Regions from separate parts of the Halalkalibacter flavus genome, predicted to be linked through region 3. Evidence: riboswitches for the same ligand, from Rfam matches in the RefSeq annotation. Region 3 holds a riboswitch; each other region holds the start of a gene.

Region 1 (4,949 bases), on a different contig from region 3:
AATGTTTGACTTTCTGACTCCGTGATAAATGGAAGTATGTCCTTATTTAGACGATCTGTATCAATTAATGTTTGAAAATAGGCAATATGAAACCCTTTGGAGGCGATCGATAAATCATGCATGACAAAATCACTTGATTGTTGAAACATCTGTAACGCATCTTGAAGTGTTTCTTTTCGTTTATCTTGAATTTGTTTCAACAGCCATCTTCCAAGCACTTCTATCACCCTTTCCGAATTCCCCATACATTGTCGCTTTTAGTATGAAATGGAATCAGAACAATTATGCGGTTGCAAGCTAACATTCTAAATAACATAATCAAAAAAACCTTCTGTTCCCATAAAAAAAGAACATAAGCATCAGCATGCTTACATTCTCAGTGCGTATGGACAGTCACAAGGATTTCTCCTCGCTCTAAACTAACATCTGACTTTATTAGTACAGGGTATGGATGAGGGTTTGTAAACCTAAAATCCGGTCCTCCCCACGAAACAGTTGCATCTCTGCCAGGAGCTACATAACCAATTTCTCTAGAATGCGTGTATCTTTCAACCATTTCTAAACCAGCCTTATCGACTGCATTAAACAACGTGGATGACGTTTGGCATATACCTCCTCCAATACCGATAACGAACTCTTTATTAACAATTTCCTTCGCTTCTTGATACCCCCGCTCTCTTGTTCTCTCTCCAACTGTTTGGTTAAATGAAAACGAGTCACCTGGACCTAAAACAACTCCTGAAATGGCCTCGGCTGATAATTTCACGTTTTGAGATCTCCCTGAAACGGCAGGGTTAAAATGTGTTTTAAATTCACCTATCGTTCGTTGATCAATCCCAACTAGATCTTCTTCTGAAACAGAAGGTGCAGTGACAGAAATCGGCATCACTAAATCTTTTGTTCCTGCTTCTAATTCTTGTAATTGGGCAACAAGCTCCTGCTCAGATAAAACCACTCGTTCTTTCCCTGGAGCAAATTCCCCATTTGGAAGGATGCGTGGATTTTCCATCGCTTTGTCTATTTGCATAGCTAACTCTCTAGCTAATTGTTGTAAAGCTTCTTTATCAAGCGAATGACTAAACATATATCCATAGTCATTTAGAACGACATCATGTTGTTGGTCATTCCATTCATCAATTAAATTAAGCTTCCAATATACAGGTTGTTTCCAATTCAATTCTGATTGAAAATAAGTAGAATGAGCAGCAACAGGTTTCGGTCCTTCAGCCGAAACATCATTGCTACACCCAGCTAATAATAAAAGAACAACAAGCCAACTTTTTTTCATCCCATATCCCCCTCTAACTTGTTCCAACACATTTACCAATATATGAGAGGAAATATGAATCATTCCAGGCAAATACACAATTCTTGTTAAAAATCGAGTACAAATCCCACTAAGCAATAGGAAGGCACGGAAAAAGGTAAAAACCAGAGACCACTGAAAAAAGGTGAAAACAGTACCTTTTTCAGTGGCCTTTCTAATAGTATGGCTTCATATTACTGCTCTTTCTTTCGCTTTCCTCCTTTAAAAACAATTGCACTTCTTTCATATTCTACATCCTTTACCCCAAGCCTAGCATTGACGACTCGGGCAATAGCAAAGAAATAATCCGAAAGCCGGTTTAGATATTTTAATACAATTGGATTCACCTCTGACCCGCGTTGTAGCCTTGTTACATAACGTTCAGCTCTCCTTGTAACAGTTCGGCACACATGCAGTGTAGCCGCGGCATCCGCACCACCAGGTAAAATAAATCTTTCTAATTCAGGAGCTTCTTCAACATAAACATCAATTCGCTTCTCTAAGAAATCTATCATTTCTTGTTTGGCTTTGTAAGGGTATTCTTTTGTCGCCCTTATCATCGCTAAATCTCCACCGCAATCAAACAATTCATGTTGAATTTTTATTAACTCCATTTTTATATCAGGAAACTGTTCTTCGTCCAACTGCGCCACAGCCTGACCGATAAATGAATTCAATTCATCTGTTGTACCGTATGCAATTACTCGAGTGTCATCCTTATCAAGCCTTCCTCCTATCACACTCGTTTTCCCCTCATCACCTGTACGTGTATATAACTTCATCTAACATCCTCCTTCATCCTATTATTATCTCATTAAAATATTACCCTTTTATGAAATCGCTTTTTTAACACGCTTCCTAAAAAATATGTACGTTCTATCCAAGATAGTAGTATTACCTGAGACGCTCCATTCATTTTAGTATACATGATTTTTGTATCCACATAAAAACACTAGATTTTCTAAATGTGAAAATAAAGAAACTATTGACAATCAACCACCTCTTAAGATAAAGTTTAAAACAATTTCATATGTTGAAAATAGGTACTTTGAATGTTGATTCAAAGTTTAAAAGGGAATCCGGTGAAAATCCGGAGCGGTCCCGCCACTGTAATAGAGGAGTTATTATGAATTGTCACTGGCCAATGGCTGGGAAGACCATGATGACGTTGATTCTAGAGCCAGGAGACCTGCCTATTTTAACAACACTGCTTTACCTACGGGAGATAGGGAGGTGTTAACAATATATCATTGATTTTTCTATGGATATCGTTACCCTATTTTCGGTAATGATATCCATTTTTTTCGTTTATAACATTATTTAGGAGGCTATTTCATGAAAACAGTTAAAAGCAGTAATTTAGGTTATCCTCGTATTGGTGAGAACCGTGAATGGAAAAAAACATTAGAATCATTTTGGGATTCTACAATCAGCGAGGAAATATTTTCCACACGAATGAAAAAGTACCGCCTGCACCACCTTCAAAAGCAAAAAGATAAAGGTATTGATTACATTCCTGTCGGTGATTTCTCTTACTATGATCATGTGCTTGATACGGCTTCTATGTTTGGATTAGTGCCGAAACGTTTTGCCCATACGTCAGGCCCTGTTTCTTTATCAACATATTTTGCCATGGCTCGAGGTACCCAAGGAGCACATGCATGCGAAATGACGAAGTGGTTTAACACTAACTATCATTACATCGTTCCAGAAATTGAAGATAAAGAACCCGAATTAGTTGAAAACAAACCGCTTCATGCATTCTTAGAAACGAAAAAAGAATTAAATATTATTGGTAAACCCGTTATTCTTGGACCTTTTACTTTCTTAAAACTAGCAAAAGGCTATAAAGAAGAAGAGTTTGCTAGCATCTTAAACAGTTTTGTTCCAGTATATACACAATTGTTGTCTGAACTTGCTGATGCCGGTGCGAAACTCGTACAAGTAGATGAGCCATATCTTGCTATGGATATAACAAACGAGGAAATGGAGATTTTCTCTAACCTTTACCGTGAAATTGTAACAAACGTACCCAATGTCGATATCTTATTGCAAACGTATTTTGAGTCCGTTTCTCACTATGAACAATTAGTACAAATTCCGGTTAAAGGAATTGGTCTCGATTTTGTATATGGCTATAAAGAAAACATTGATGCTATTGAACGATTTGGTTTTCCTGTAGATAAAGTATTAGGGGTAGGAATCATTGATGGAAGGAATATTTGGAGAAGCAATCTGCTAGAAAGTCATCAATTTTTAGATAGGCTTAACAAGCTTGTTCCGTTTAAAAATCAAATTCTACAACCATCCTCTAGCTTGCTGCACGTTCCTGTTTGTTTGGACCAAGAAACAGGGCTAGATCCAATTGTTAAAGAAGCTTTAGCTTTTGGCGACGAAAAACTTGATGAGTTACGGTTACTAAAAGAGGTGATAAATGACCCATCTCAGGCATCACAATCGTTATTGAACCGTCACCAACAGACGTTTGAAAAACTAAACCAATCAAATTGGCGTTTAAGAAAGGAAACTGCCGGGCTTCCTACAAAACGAACGAAGGAATTTCAGGAGAGATATCAATTACAAAACCAAAAATGGAATTTGCCTCTTCTACCAACAACAACAATTGGTAGCTTTCCTCAGACTACGGAGATCAGAAAAGCTCGATTTAAATGGAGACAAGGCGAACTATCAAATGATACATACGAGGCTAACATCAAGTCCATGATTGAAAGATGGATTCGCATTCAAGAAGAGTTAGATATTGATGTACTCGTACATGGAGAATTTGAACGAAATGATATGGTTGAATTTTTTGGTGAGAAGTTAAATGGATTTGCCTTTTCTAAAAATGGCTGGGTGCAATCATATGGATCACGCTGCGTTAAACCACCAATCATTTTCGGTAACGTATCACTCGATAAACCGATGACGCTTAATGAAACACTTTATGCTCAGTCTCTTACCGACCGTCCAGTTAAAGGAATGTTAACCGGTCCAGTTACAATTTTGAATTGGTCCTTTGTTCGTAACGATATCCCGCACAAAGAAGTGGCCTATCAAATTGCAGAAGCTTTACTAAAAGAAGTACAATCATTAGAAAATGCGGGAATTACCATGATACAAGTTGATGAACCTGCTTTAAGAGAAGGTCTACCATTAAAGAAAGAAAAACATGATGCGTATTTAAATTGGGCCGTTGAAGCCTTCCGTATGAGCACATCAGATGTAGCAGAAACGACACAAATTCATACACATATGTGTTACAGCGATTTTAATGAAATTATCGAAGCTATAAAAGAACTTGATGCCGATGTTATCTCCATTGAAACATCAAGAAGTCATGCGGAAATCATCTCAGCATTTGAGACAAATGTCTATGACAAAGGAATCGGACTTGGCGTGTACGATATTCACAGTCCTCGTGTTCCAAGTGAAGGTGAAATGACTTCAACTATTGAACGAGCACTGTCGGTTTTACCAGCTGAACTCTTTTGGGTAAATCCAGACTGCGGGTTAAAAACACGCGGCGAAAAAGAAACGGTTGCCGCTTTAGAGGTTATGGTGAAGGCTGCGAAATCTGCAAGAAATCAGCTAACCAAACAAGTCACTCAATAAGAAGGAGCTGCAAATGAGATATGAACTA
Region 2 (4,949 bases), on a different contig from region 3:
GTATTATGATTCATATTCTAAACCTCACTAATAATAGATTAAGAAGAACAACTTTCACACTCTTCAATTTCAACCATCGAAGTAGACCTTGTATAATAAGTCGTTTTCAGGTTTGACTTCCAAGCCTCAATATGCAAATTCAGTAAATCTTTTGCTTTTATTGTATTTTTAACATAAAAGTTAAATGAAATAGATTGGTCAATATGGCGTTGGCGTGCTTCATTTTGTTTAATGCTCCAAAGTTGATCGATTTCATATGCGGACTTGTAATACCACGTCGTTTGCGGCGATAGGTCTGGAGCTGTGACCGGGATTTTGTAGTTCTTTTTCTCCTCTGAGTATTCTTTCTTAAAAATAGGATCAATCGATGCCGTTGTCCCTGCAATAATTGCTGTTGTCGAATTCGGCGCCACAGCCATTAAATACGCATTTCGAATCCCTTTTTCCCTTACACTTTGACGAAGCTCTGTCCACTCTTCACTTGTATATTGACGATTATTAAAATAGTCACCTGTTTCCCAATCAGACCCTTCAAAAAGTGGATAGGCTCCTTTTTCCTTTGCCAGCTCATTACTTGCACTAATCGTCAGATAGGCAATACTCTCATACAAGTTATCTGCGTATTCTACCGCTTCGTCTGATTCCCATTTGATCCCTTTAAGAGCTAGTAAGTGATGCCAGCCAAATGTACCTAACCCAATAGAACGATACTTTTGATTGGTTATTTGAGCTTGCGGAACTGGAATATTATTTAAATCAATGACATTATCAAGCATTCGAACTTGAATTGGGATTAGTCTTTCAAGGACATTTTCTGTAACAGCTTTAGCTAGATTAATAGAAGACAAATTACAAACAACAAAGTCTCCAGGTTCTTTGACTACAATAATCTTGCCATCTTCCGTTTTTTCCTCAATAACGGTCGTTGCTTTCATATTTTGCGTAATCTCTGTACACAAATTACTACAATAAATCATTCCTTGATGACGATTGGAGTTGGAACGGTTTACCGTATCCCTATAAAACATATATGGTGTACCTGTCTCGAGCTGACTCTTTAAGATTTCTTTAAAAATATCAATGGATGGAACAACTTCCCACAGTAATCCTTTCTCACCTAGTAATCCGTTGTTTGCTGCTTCCACACACTCTCTGTACTTTTCTCGGAAACTTCCCTTTCCCTTTCCTTTTTCTTCATCATAATAATCTTCTAAACTAAAACCTAACGTTTGGCGTATCGTATGGGGATCGAATAAATACCACTCGTGTCTGGCTTCAACTTTTTCCATAAATAAATCAGGCAAGCAGACACCTGTAAATAAATCATGGGTACGCTGCCTCTCATCACCATTATTTAATTTGACTGCTAAAAAATGAAAAATATCGCGGTGCCATATATCTAAATAAACACTAATTGCCGTTACTACCCTCGGTTTCCCGATATTTATTAGGGGACTAGACTGTATCATCATCTTATTAAAAGATGCTCCTCGTCAGTCGTTGAGGGGATTTCATATCAATAAGACTTAGAAATCAGCCCTGCTGATTACCACCTTGTCCTTCCCATTTTCAGATAGCTATATAGTTTCCCATATAGCTTACTAGAGAAGGCTGTTGACGGCGTTCCAGCATATTCGGAGTTTTCTATAGTGGTCACCCTACTATAGGGGCAAAAGTTTACCCTGTCTTTGACCTAACTGGTCGACACTTACTGCCGTGTTATTTAGCTGTTTCATCCACGGGATGACACCGGACGATACTCCTTTAAAACCTCTTATATCACTTCCACGGCTGCGCAGCTTTCCTAAATATGCTCCGATTCCTCCTCCGCTTTTACTCAGAGTTGCAATATCCGTGTTGCTATCATAAATCCCTCTGAGACTATCATCAACGGTATCAATAAAGCAGCTCGATAATTGACCATAGCTTTTCCCAGCATTTGATAGAGTTGGAGTTGCCACCGTCATATATAAATTAGAAATAGCCCAGTAAGCTTCTTTTATAAGACCTATTCGTTTTTCCTTCGGTTCTTTAACCATTAACATCGCTGCAATAATCATAAAACGCTCCTGAGGAAGTTCATACAGCTTCCCACTATGCGATTTAGCTAAGTAACGATCGGCTAATGTTAACAAGCCAATGTATGTAAACAACGAATCGCGCTCAGGAACAATCTCCTGTTCAAGTTCTTCTAGTTCTTCTTTCGAATACTCTTGCAAGATCTGATCTGAATATATCCCCATCCCCGTTAACTCTTGAACTAGTTGATAAAAGGATCCATACCTTAAGCTAGCATCATAGTTTCTTGAATGAGCTGCTCTTTTATATAGCTGCTTTAAAAAAACATTAGCTGCAACAAACGTCCAATCTGGCTCTTCTACTGAAATCCTTTCTACCGAAGACAAAACTAACAAATGATTAAGCTGATCTTCTGACATGTCTTCTTTTACAGAGATAGCTTGTTCAATCTTTTCCTTATAAGCCGTAAAATCGAGGTTTGGAAATAAATTAACAAATACATCAATCTGAGATGATGCATAATCAAATAATGTTGTCGTTGTCATACTCTTCATTGATCTTCCTCCTTAATGGTAATAAAAAACGCCCTTTCTCGAGAGTTGAGAAAGAGCGTAAAACGGCGTAAATAGTAAGACTTATCCGACCAAAATACACTTTGGCCTTCTTTGCCGTCTCACTTCTTACACCCCGAAGATAGCTGACTTGAAAATGACGGCAGGTCTCCTGACTTGTGCTTCACCCTACTTTGAGCCTTCCCATGCAAGCTAGCTAAATCTAACCATAGAGCACAGTGGGTACCTCATTTCGTCCACACTTACAGTTGCGGGGGCAGTTCTGGCTTTCTACCAGATTCCCTATTAAGTCTATTTGACACCGTTCATTTCGCGTAATCAATATATAGTTGTAAGAACACATCACTAATACGATATATTGTATATATTAAAGGAATATTCATCCTGTTGCAAGGAAAAAGGTCCGTAAAATCTTAAAAAATAATAAACTAGGTTCATCCCTCAATTCTATTACATGTGGAATGAACCTAGTAATTTAGCATTATAAGTTACTCTAACCAGCTATTTTCCTTTTAAGTGTTCTTTCTTTTTCATGATCCTTGCTTTGCCCTTTAAGTTCTTGATTCAATTCTTTCACAAGTCCGTAACACATGGCAAGAACAATGAAGGATAGTGGAAGAGCACTAACAATGATTGCTGTTTGCAGACCAGCTAGTCCACCTGATGCCATTAATACAGCGGTTGATGCGACTAAAATTAATCCCCACGTTACCTTCACTCGGTTTGATGGGTTTAACTTTCCTCCCGTTGTTTGCATCCCTAGAACAAAGGTTGCCGAATCTGCTGAAGTAACAAAGAACGTTGTAATTAAAGCAACTGTTAAGATCGATAAAATAATCCCGAGTGGCAGCTGCTGATATACAAAGAAAAGGGCTGTTTCAAGTGCTTGTCCTGATACATTTAATCCTTGTGTAACCTCAAGAAAAATCCCAGTACCACCGAAAACAGTAAACCAAATCGCACACACAACGGAAGGTACAAGAAGAACGGCTACCGTAAATTCACGAATTGTTCTCCCTTTAGACACACGAGCAATGAACATTCCAACAAATGGAGTCCATGAAACCCACCATGCCCAGTAAAACACTGTCCACCCTTGTGTCCATGCTGCCTCGTCAGCATCAAAAGGCGCTAGACGTAAGCCCATTGGAATGAGATTTTGTAAATAGCTCCCTAAACTCGTTGTAAACATATTAAGCAAGAATAGCGTCGGACCAAGAATTAACATAGCAAAAAACAATACCGTTGCAATTGACATGTTTGCAAGGCTTAAATACTTAATTCCTTTAGATATTCCTGTATTCGCTGAAATGATGAAAAGAACAGTTATGATACCCATAATAATCATTTGTACCATAAAGTTATTTGGAATCCCCACCAAATATTCTAGACCTGCATTTATTTGCTGTGACCCTAATCCGAGCGATGCTGCTACCCCAAACAAAGTTGCAAATACCGCAACAACATCAATCGTTTGTCCAATCGGACCTTTCACCTTTTCACCAAGTACAGGGTAAAGAGTCGCACTCATTAAACCTGGCGCGTCTTTCCTAAATCTCTGATAAGCAAGTGCTAATGCGACAATCGCATATATTGCCCATGCATGTAATCCCCAATGAAGCCATGTATAACGCATTCCAACAATTGCTGACTGTTCCGTACTTCCTTCTCCTGTAGGTGGCGAAGAAAAGTGAGCAATTGGCTCAGATACGCCATAAAATAGAAGACCAATACCCATCCCAGCTGAAAATAACATTGCAAACCAAGCTGGACGACTATATTCAGGCTTGGAATCTGGTTTCCCAAGTTTGATTTTCCCGTATTTACTAAAGATCATGAATGTTGCAAACAACAGAAAGAAAGTAGCAACCAATTGATAAAACCAACCAAATGACTCAAGAACAAAGCTTTGCGCTACTGCCATTGCTGCCTCTAGTTGATTCGGGATCAAAACTCCTATTAAAACAAAAATAACCGCAATCCCTACTGATACTTTAAAAATCGACCTATCACTTTCACCTTTATCAGAAATAACAAACACTTCCTTTTTCTAATTTATATTTATTGTAATAACCTCTTACCAATAAATACTTTTTTATTAAATCATATAATTTAAAAAAAATTAAAAATGATATGAACGCAAATTCAGCAATCTTTCCTAATCTTTTAAGCTGATTGAAGGTCAGCGTAATATTGGTTAAAATTACGAGGAAATAAGGCGAGATTCTATCGTTTTCTAAGACGCGCTACCGAGATTTGACTATTTTTCAAATAAAAAATGCCCCACCCATTCTCTTCATGAGCGGACCATTTTGAAAAGAAACTATTTTTTCTCAATCACAACGGCTGTACCATAAG
Region 3 (4,949 bases):
TTCAAACTCACCAACCATTGTTTCAAGACGCTTTATTAAGATACCAGTAAATAAAAAGTACGGTAAAATGACAATCTTCTTCGCACCAAGTTTAATACAGCGTTCTACCCCTTCTTTAATTAATGGATCCGTTACCCCCATAAAAGCTGGTTCCACTAACTGATAATTTAGCTTTTCCCATAATAAACGCGTTATTTTATAAAGGTCACTATTTGCATCAGGGTCACTACCGCCACGCCCTAACAAAAGAACAGCTGTATCATAGCCTGGCTCAATTAAATTTTCTCCCATATCTTCTAACCGACTTTTGCAAATTTCCATCGTTTCCTCATGGATCCCAAATGGTCTCCCATATGTGAATTGAACGTGGGGGTATTTCTTTTTCGCTTCGTCAATTGCTGCTGGAATATGAATTTTTGAATGACCAGCAGCTAGCAGCATAAGAGGAATAACATAAACGCTTGCTGCCCCCTTTTCTACACATGCTTGTATTCCTTGTTCGATCGTCGGCTTCTCAAATTCCAAAAAACAAGTTTCAACCAAAAGGGAAGAATCTAATTGGGAAGTTAATTCGTCAATCATTTTCCTTACTTGTTCATTTCCTTCAGGGTCTCTACTACCGTGTCCCACTAACAAAACAGCTTTCACTTAAATCTCCCCTAACCTAATTTAGTCTCCACATGGAGCTGGTTCAATTTCAATCTTCGGTGTCATATCCTTGTATATATAACCTTGAATACTCCCTACTCGTTTAAAATACTTAAAGAATCGTTCATTCGGATGACCCTTCTCTTTGTACTCATAGACAATTCTTTCAATGAGCTCAACAATATGATCGGGTTCAATTCCCTCTGCCACTGGCTGACCAGCATGGGCTGTTCTTCCAACCGTTTTCGCTCCTAAAAACAAATCGAACTTTCCTTTTCGGAAAATAATACCGATATCTTCATTAACCGCTCCATAACAAGCCATTCCACAGCCATTAAATCCAACTTTTAACTCTTTCGGTAGTTCAAGGCCACTTAACTTTTGATGCAACTCTTCTGCATAAGGAATGGAATCTTTTTTCTCGCCTTCACAGAAATCACATGCTTTTAACTGTGAGACATCACCAAGAGGTTCAAGAATAAATCCAGCGCTTTTTAACTTCTCAGTAATGTTTTCTGGACTAGTTGTTGGGATTCGAAGGTGAATTTGATGGTGTGTCGTATACTCCATCGTCCCTTCTCCAACCACTTCCGCAAGAGTCACCATCTGTTTAGGCGTAAATTGCTTATTTACAACACCCGGACTCACTGCTAATTCAAAAATAGAAACAACAGGATTATCTACCGTCTTCGTTCCTTTTATTTCAGTGGACCCATCTTTTACAATACTAAGAGCCTCTATAGCAAGTTCTAATGATGAAGCCTTAGGAATAACTTCTTTCTCTGCAGCAGCAGTAGCACTTGCTTCCACCTTCACAATTTCCATATCGTTTTTGCCTTGGTGCAGTGCCCAAGGTTCATTTTCATGTCGTAAACGCTCATGTGGCCTCAGCCGTTGTTCCGTTGTATTTAACGTATATTTTCGTTGATACCCCCTAGGTGTAATCATTTTTTTGTCATAAAGAAAAGTGGAGGAATTTCCAATCACAACTGTTGTAAGCATTCCGATATCGTAGTTCAACATATTTTCAAGATCTGTAATAACAATATGTTCTCTATCACGATAAGCACTTTTCACAAGACCAACTGGAGTTTTCGGTGATCGATATTCAAGCATTATTCTTTGAGCCTCCACTATCTGCCTCGTTCTCCGACCACTTTTAGGGTTATATAAACTAATCACAAAATCCGCTTGTGCCGCAGCTTCAATTCGCTTTTCAATAAGTTCCCATGGAGTTAAGTGGTCACTTAAACTAATCGTACATGCATCATGCATGATGGGAGCGCCTAGTAATGAGGCACATGAATTAATGGCGGATATACCTGGAATGACCTCAACACCTACTCCTGAATCTTCCGTCCAGCCTTTTTCTATTAATACTTCATAAACAAGTCCAGCCATACCATATACTCCTGCATCCCCACTTGAAATGACTGCAACTTTTTTTCCTTCTTCAGCAAGTCGAACCGCGGCTTGAGCTCGACTTACTTCTTCTGACATTCCTGTACTTATAATCTCTTGATCTGTTAATAGTTCTTGTATTAATTCAACATAGGTTTTATACCCAATAATACAATCGCTCTCTTGAATCGCTTCCTGTGCTCTTTTCGTCATATGTTCAAAACTTCCAGGCCCAAAACCGATAACAAGCAATTTCCCTTGCATTTTACATACCTCCCTCTATAAAGAACCTATTAGAATCTTTTCTAACATGGACAACCTATACTTTTGACTTTTCTACTTTCGAAACGCCCTTTATTCTCTCTGGAGTATCCGCACGTTTCATTTCATCATTTTCAAAGCTATAAATTAACGATTCTGCTAGGTCAACTGAAGGGTCAAGGTGATTTCTTATAATCGAACGTCCAATATCAGTTGAGGTAGCTGAGTACCAATTTCCTTCAGGGTAAACAATGACCACACATGCATCCTTACAGCGACCATTACACCGAGTCCGTGATGTATGTATATGTTGATCTAATTCCAATTCTTTTATCTCATCTCGAATGGCTAGAGTAATATCTTCCCCTTCCTTTCTCATGCAGCTAGATCCATTACAAATCAACACATGTTTTTTTGTACCTGTTAAATTCCAAGTAGTCATCTACCTATTCCCCCCATAGTCATTTATAGAAATTAAAAATGCACCCCTACCAATAGATAGAGGTGCAGAGATAAAAGACATACATAAAAGTAGAATCTATCACTACACTTCTCTACCTATGACCCGTAGGTATTGAAGCAAATTCAAACAAAAGGCAGGTCTCCTGACTTAGGTTCTTCATTTCATTGTGTCTTCCCGATTGACTCAGTGACTTTATACAATGAAATTCCCCATTACAGTGGCGGGACCGTGACGGATTTTCACCGTTCTTCCCTTTTAAGCATAACTAGTAGTTATACACCTTTGTTTACGATTGAATTTTAATATAAACCTAGTTAAGTCCTCCTTTTAAACAATAAAAATGCACCTCTATCAATAATCATTAGATAGAGGTGCGAAAAAAATAGCATACAAAAGATAAGTAGCATCTATTCCACACTTCTCTACCTATGACCCGTAGGTATTGAAGCAAATTCAAACAAGAGGCAGGTCTCCTGACTTAGGTTCTTCATTTCATTGTGTCTTCCCGATTAACCCAGTGACTTTATACAATGAAATTCCCCATTACAGTGGCGGGACCGTGACGGATTTTCACCGTTCTTCCCTTTTAAGCATAACTAGTAGTTATACACCTTTGTTTTTTTAAAAGTAAATTATCAACTTTTCGTATTTATTGTCTATTAAACTACTTCTAATAATTTTTAGCAAGTATAATTTCTTAAAAGGATTGTTAAAGTTCTTTCATTTAAACTAGTTAAACCTTACTAAACTTTGTTATTTTATCTAATTTCACATAGAAACGCATAGATGCTTTTAATAAAAAAATACTGAAACTTTACCTATAAAAATTGTAACACAGAAAATATTCGACAAAAATTAAGTCTTCTATTTACAAAGTAACAAAAGAAGGATAAAATACAAATCGTAATTATTACTATTTATCTCGAGGAATAACTCTTTTGTACCATAACTAACAATTACTGTTTAAAAGGAGAATTTATATAATGAAAAAGATTCCAGTTACTGTATTAAGTGGATATTTAGGTTCGGGAAAAACGACATTATTAAACCATATCCTAACGAATCGCGAAGGGCTAAAAGTTGCTGTTATTGTCAATGACATGAGCGAAGTGAACATTGATGCTAAGCTTGTGAAAAATAATGGATTTTCTAGAACAGAGGAAAAACTAGTAGAACTTCAAAACGGCTGTATTTGCTGTACCCTTCGTGAAGACTTAATGCAAGAAGTAGAGCGAATCGTTGATGCTGGAGACATCGATTACATCGTAATAGAATCGTCTGGAATTAGTGAGCCTGTCCCTGTAGCACAAACATTTACGTATATTGATGAGGAGCTAGGGATCGACTTAACGAAAAAATGTAAGCTTGATACAATGGTAACGGTTGTAGATGCGAATCGCTTTTGGGATGATTATGCATCAGGCGAATCACTACTTGATCGTAAAGAAGGGACAGATGAATCTGACACACGTGAAATTTCAGATCTACTAGTCGATCAAATTGAGTTTGCGGATGTAATTATTCTTAATAAGGTTGAAATGTTAAAAGAAGTCGATAAAAATGAGTTATTAGGGTTCATGAGGAAATTAAATGCAGACGCTGATATTATTCCAACCTCCTACTCTAAGGTAGAAATGTCTTCTATTTTAAATACAGGTAAATTTGACTTTGATACAGTGAGTCAATCTGCTGGATGGATTAAGGAATTAAATGAAGAACATACACCTGAAACAGAGGAATATGGTGTTTCCTCATTCGTTTATCGAAGCAGAAAACCATTCCATCCAGAGCGCTTAATGAACTGGTTGGAAAATTGGCCGGTTGATGTGGTACGAGCAAAAGGATTCATTTGGGTTGCTTCACGTAATTCTATGGCTGGATTGATTTCGCAATCAGGATCTTTAGTTACCATTCAAGGTGCTGGAGAGTGGGTTGCAGCCTATCCTGAAGAAGAAAGAAAGAAAGCCCTCCTTGAGGAACCTGAATTACAAGAAAAGTGGGACCCGGAATTTGGAGATCGAATGACCGAACTAGTTTTAATTGGTGTTGATATGAACCATAAAGAAATTCGCAACTCCCTTGACCATTGTTTACTAACAGATGGTGAGATGGATTCAGATTGGACTAAACTACACGATCCGCTTCCTCAATATGTAGAAGCATAAAAGATCATTTT

Evidence for each region. A riboswitch is a leader RNA that binds a small molecule or an ion and turns the genes downstream of it on or off. The one in region 3 is predicted to bind cobalamin.
Region 1: it holds a riboswitch for cobalamin, as region 3 does, so the genes downstream of both, metE (5-methyltetrahydropteroyltriglutamate--homocysteine S-methyltransferase) here and SAY88_RS07210 ((2Fe-2S) ferredoxin domain-containing protein) in region 3, are expected to answer to the same signal.
Region 2: it holds a riboswitch for cobalamin, as region 3 does, so the genes downstream of both, SAY88_RS16995 (ribonucleotide reductase N-terminal alpha domain-containing protein) here and SAY88_RS07210 ((2Fe-2S) ferredoxin domain-containing protein) in region 3, are expected to answer to the same signal.

What each region holds. Positions count from the first base shown of each region.
Region 1 is NZ_JAWRVK010000012.1:100,409-105,357, reverse strand. Features, by position in the region: gene SAY88_RS10395 (spore germination protein) at 1-200, opposite strand, end outside; gene SAY88_RS10390 (VanW family protein) at 377-1,288, opposite strand; gene SAY88_RS10385 (cob(I)yrinic acid a,c-diamide adenosyltransferase) at 1,501-2,088, opposite strand; cobalamin riboswitch at 2,330-2,517, shown strand; gene metE (5-methyltetrahydropteroyltriglutamate--homocysteine S-methyltransferase) at 2,642-4,921, shown strand; gene SAY88_RS10375 (hypothetical protein) at 4,935-4,949, shown strand, end outside.
Region 2 is NZ_JAWRVK010000028.1:24,510-29,458, reverse strand. Features, by position in the region: gene SAY88_RS17005 (ribonucleotide-diphosphate reductase subunit beta) at 1-14, opposite strand, end outside; partial or broken gene SAY88_RS17000 (ribonucleoside-diphosphate reductase subunit alpha) at 39-1,484, opposite strand; partial or broken gene SAY88_RS16995 (ribonucleotide reductase N-terminal alpha domain-containing protein) at 1,686-2,564, opposite strand; cobalamin riboswitch at 2,716-2,912, opposite strand; gene SAY88_RS16990 (glycine betaine uptake BCCT transporter) at 3,085-4,632, opposite strand; gene SAY88_RS16985 (YbjQ family protein) at 4,915-4,949, opposite strand, start outside.
Region 3 is NZ_JAWRVK010000008.1:20,007-24,955, forward strand. Features, by position in the region: gene SAY88_RS07200 (sirohydrochlorin chelatase) at 1-648, opposite strand, end outside; gene cobJ (precorrin-3B C(17)-methyltransferase) at 670-2,313, opposite strand; gene SAY88_RS07210 ((2Fe-2S) ferredoxin domain-containing protein) at 2,369-2,752, opposite strand; cobalamin riboswitch at 2,889-3,070, opposite strand; cobalamin riboswitch at 3,220-3,403, opposite strand; gene SAY88_RS07215 (GTP-binding protein) at 3,757-4,938, shown strand.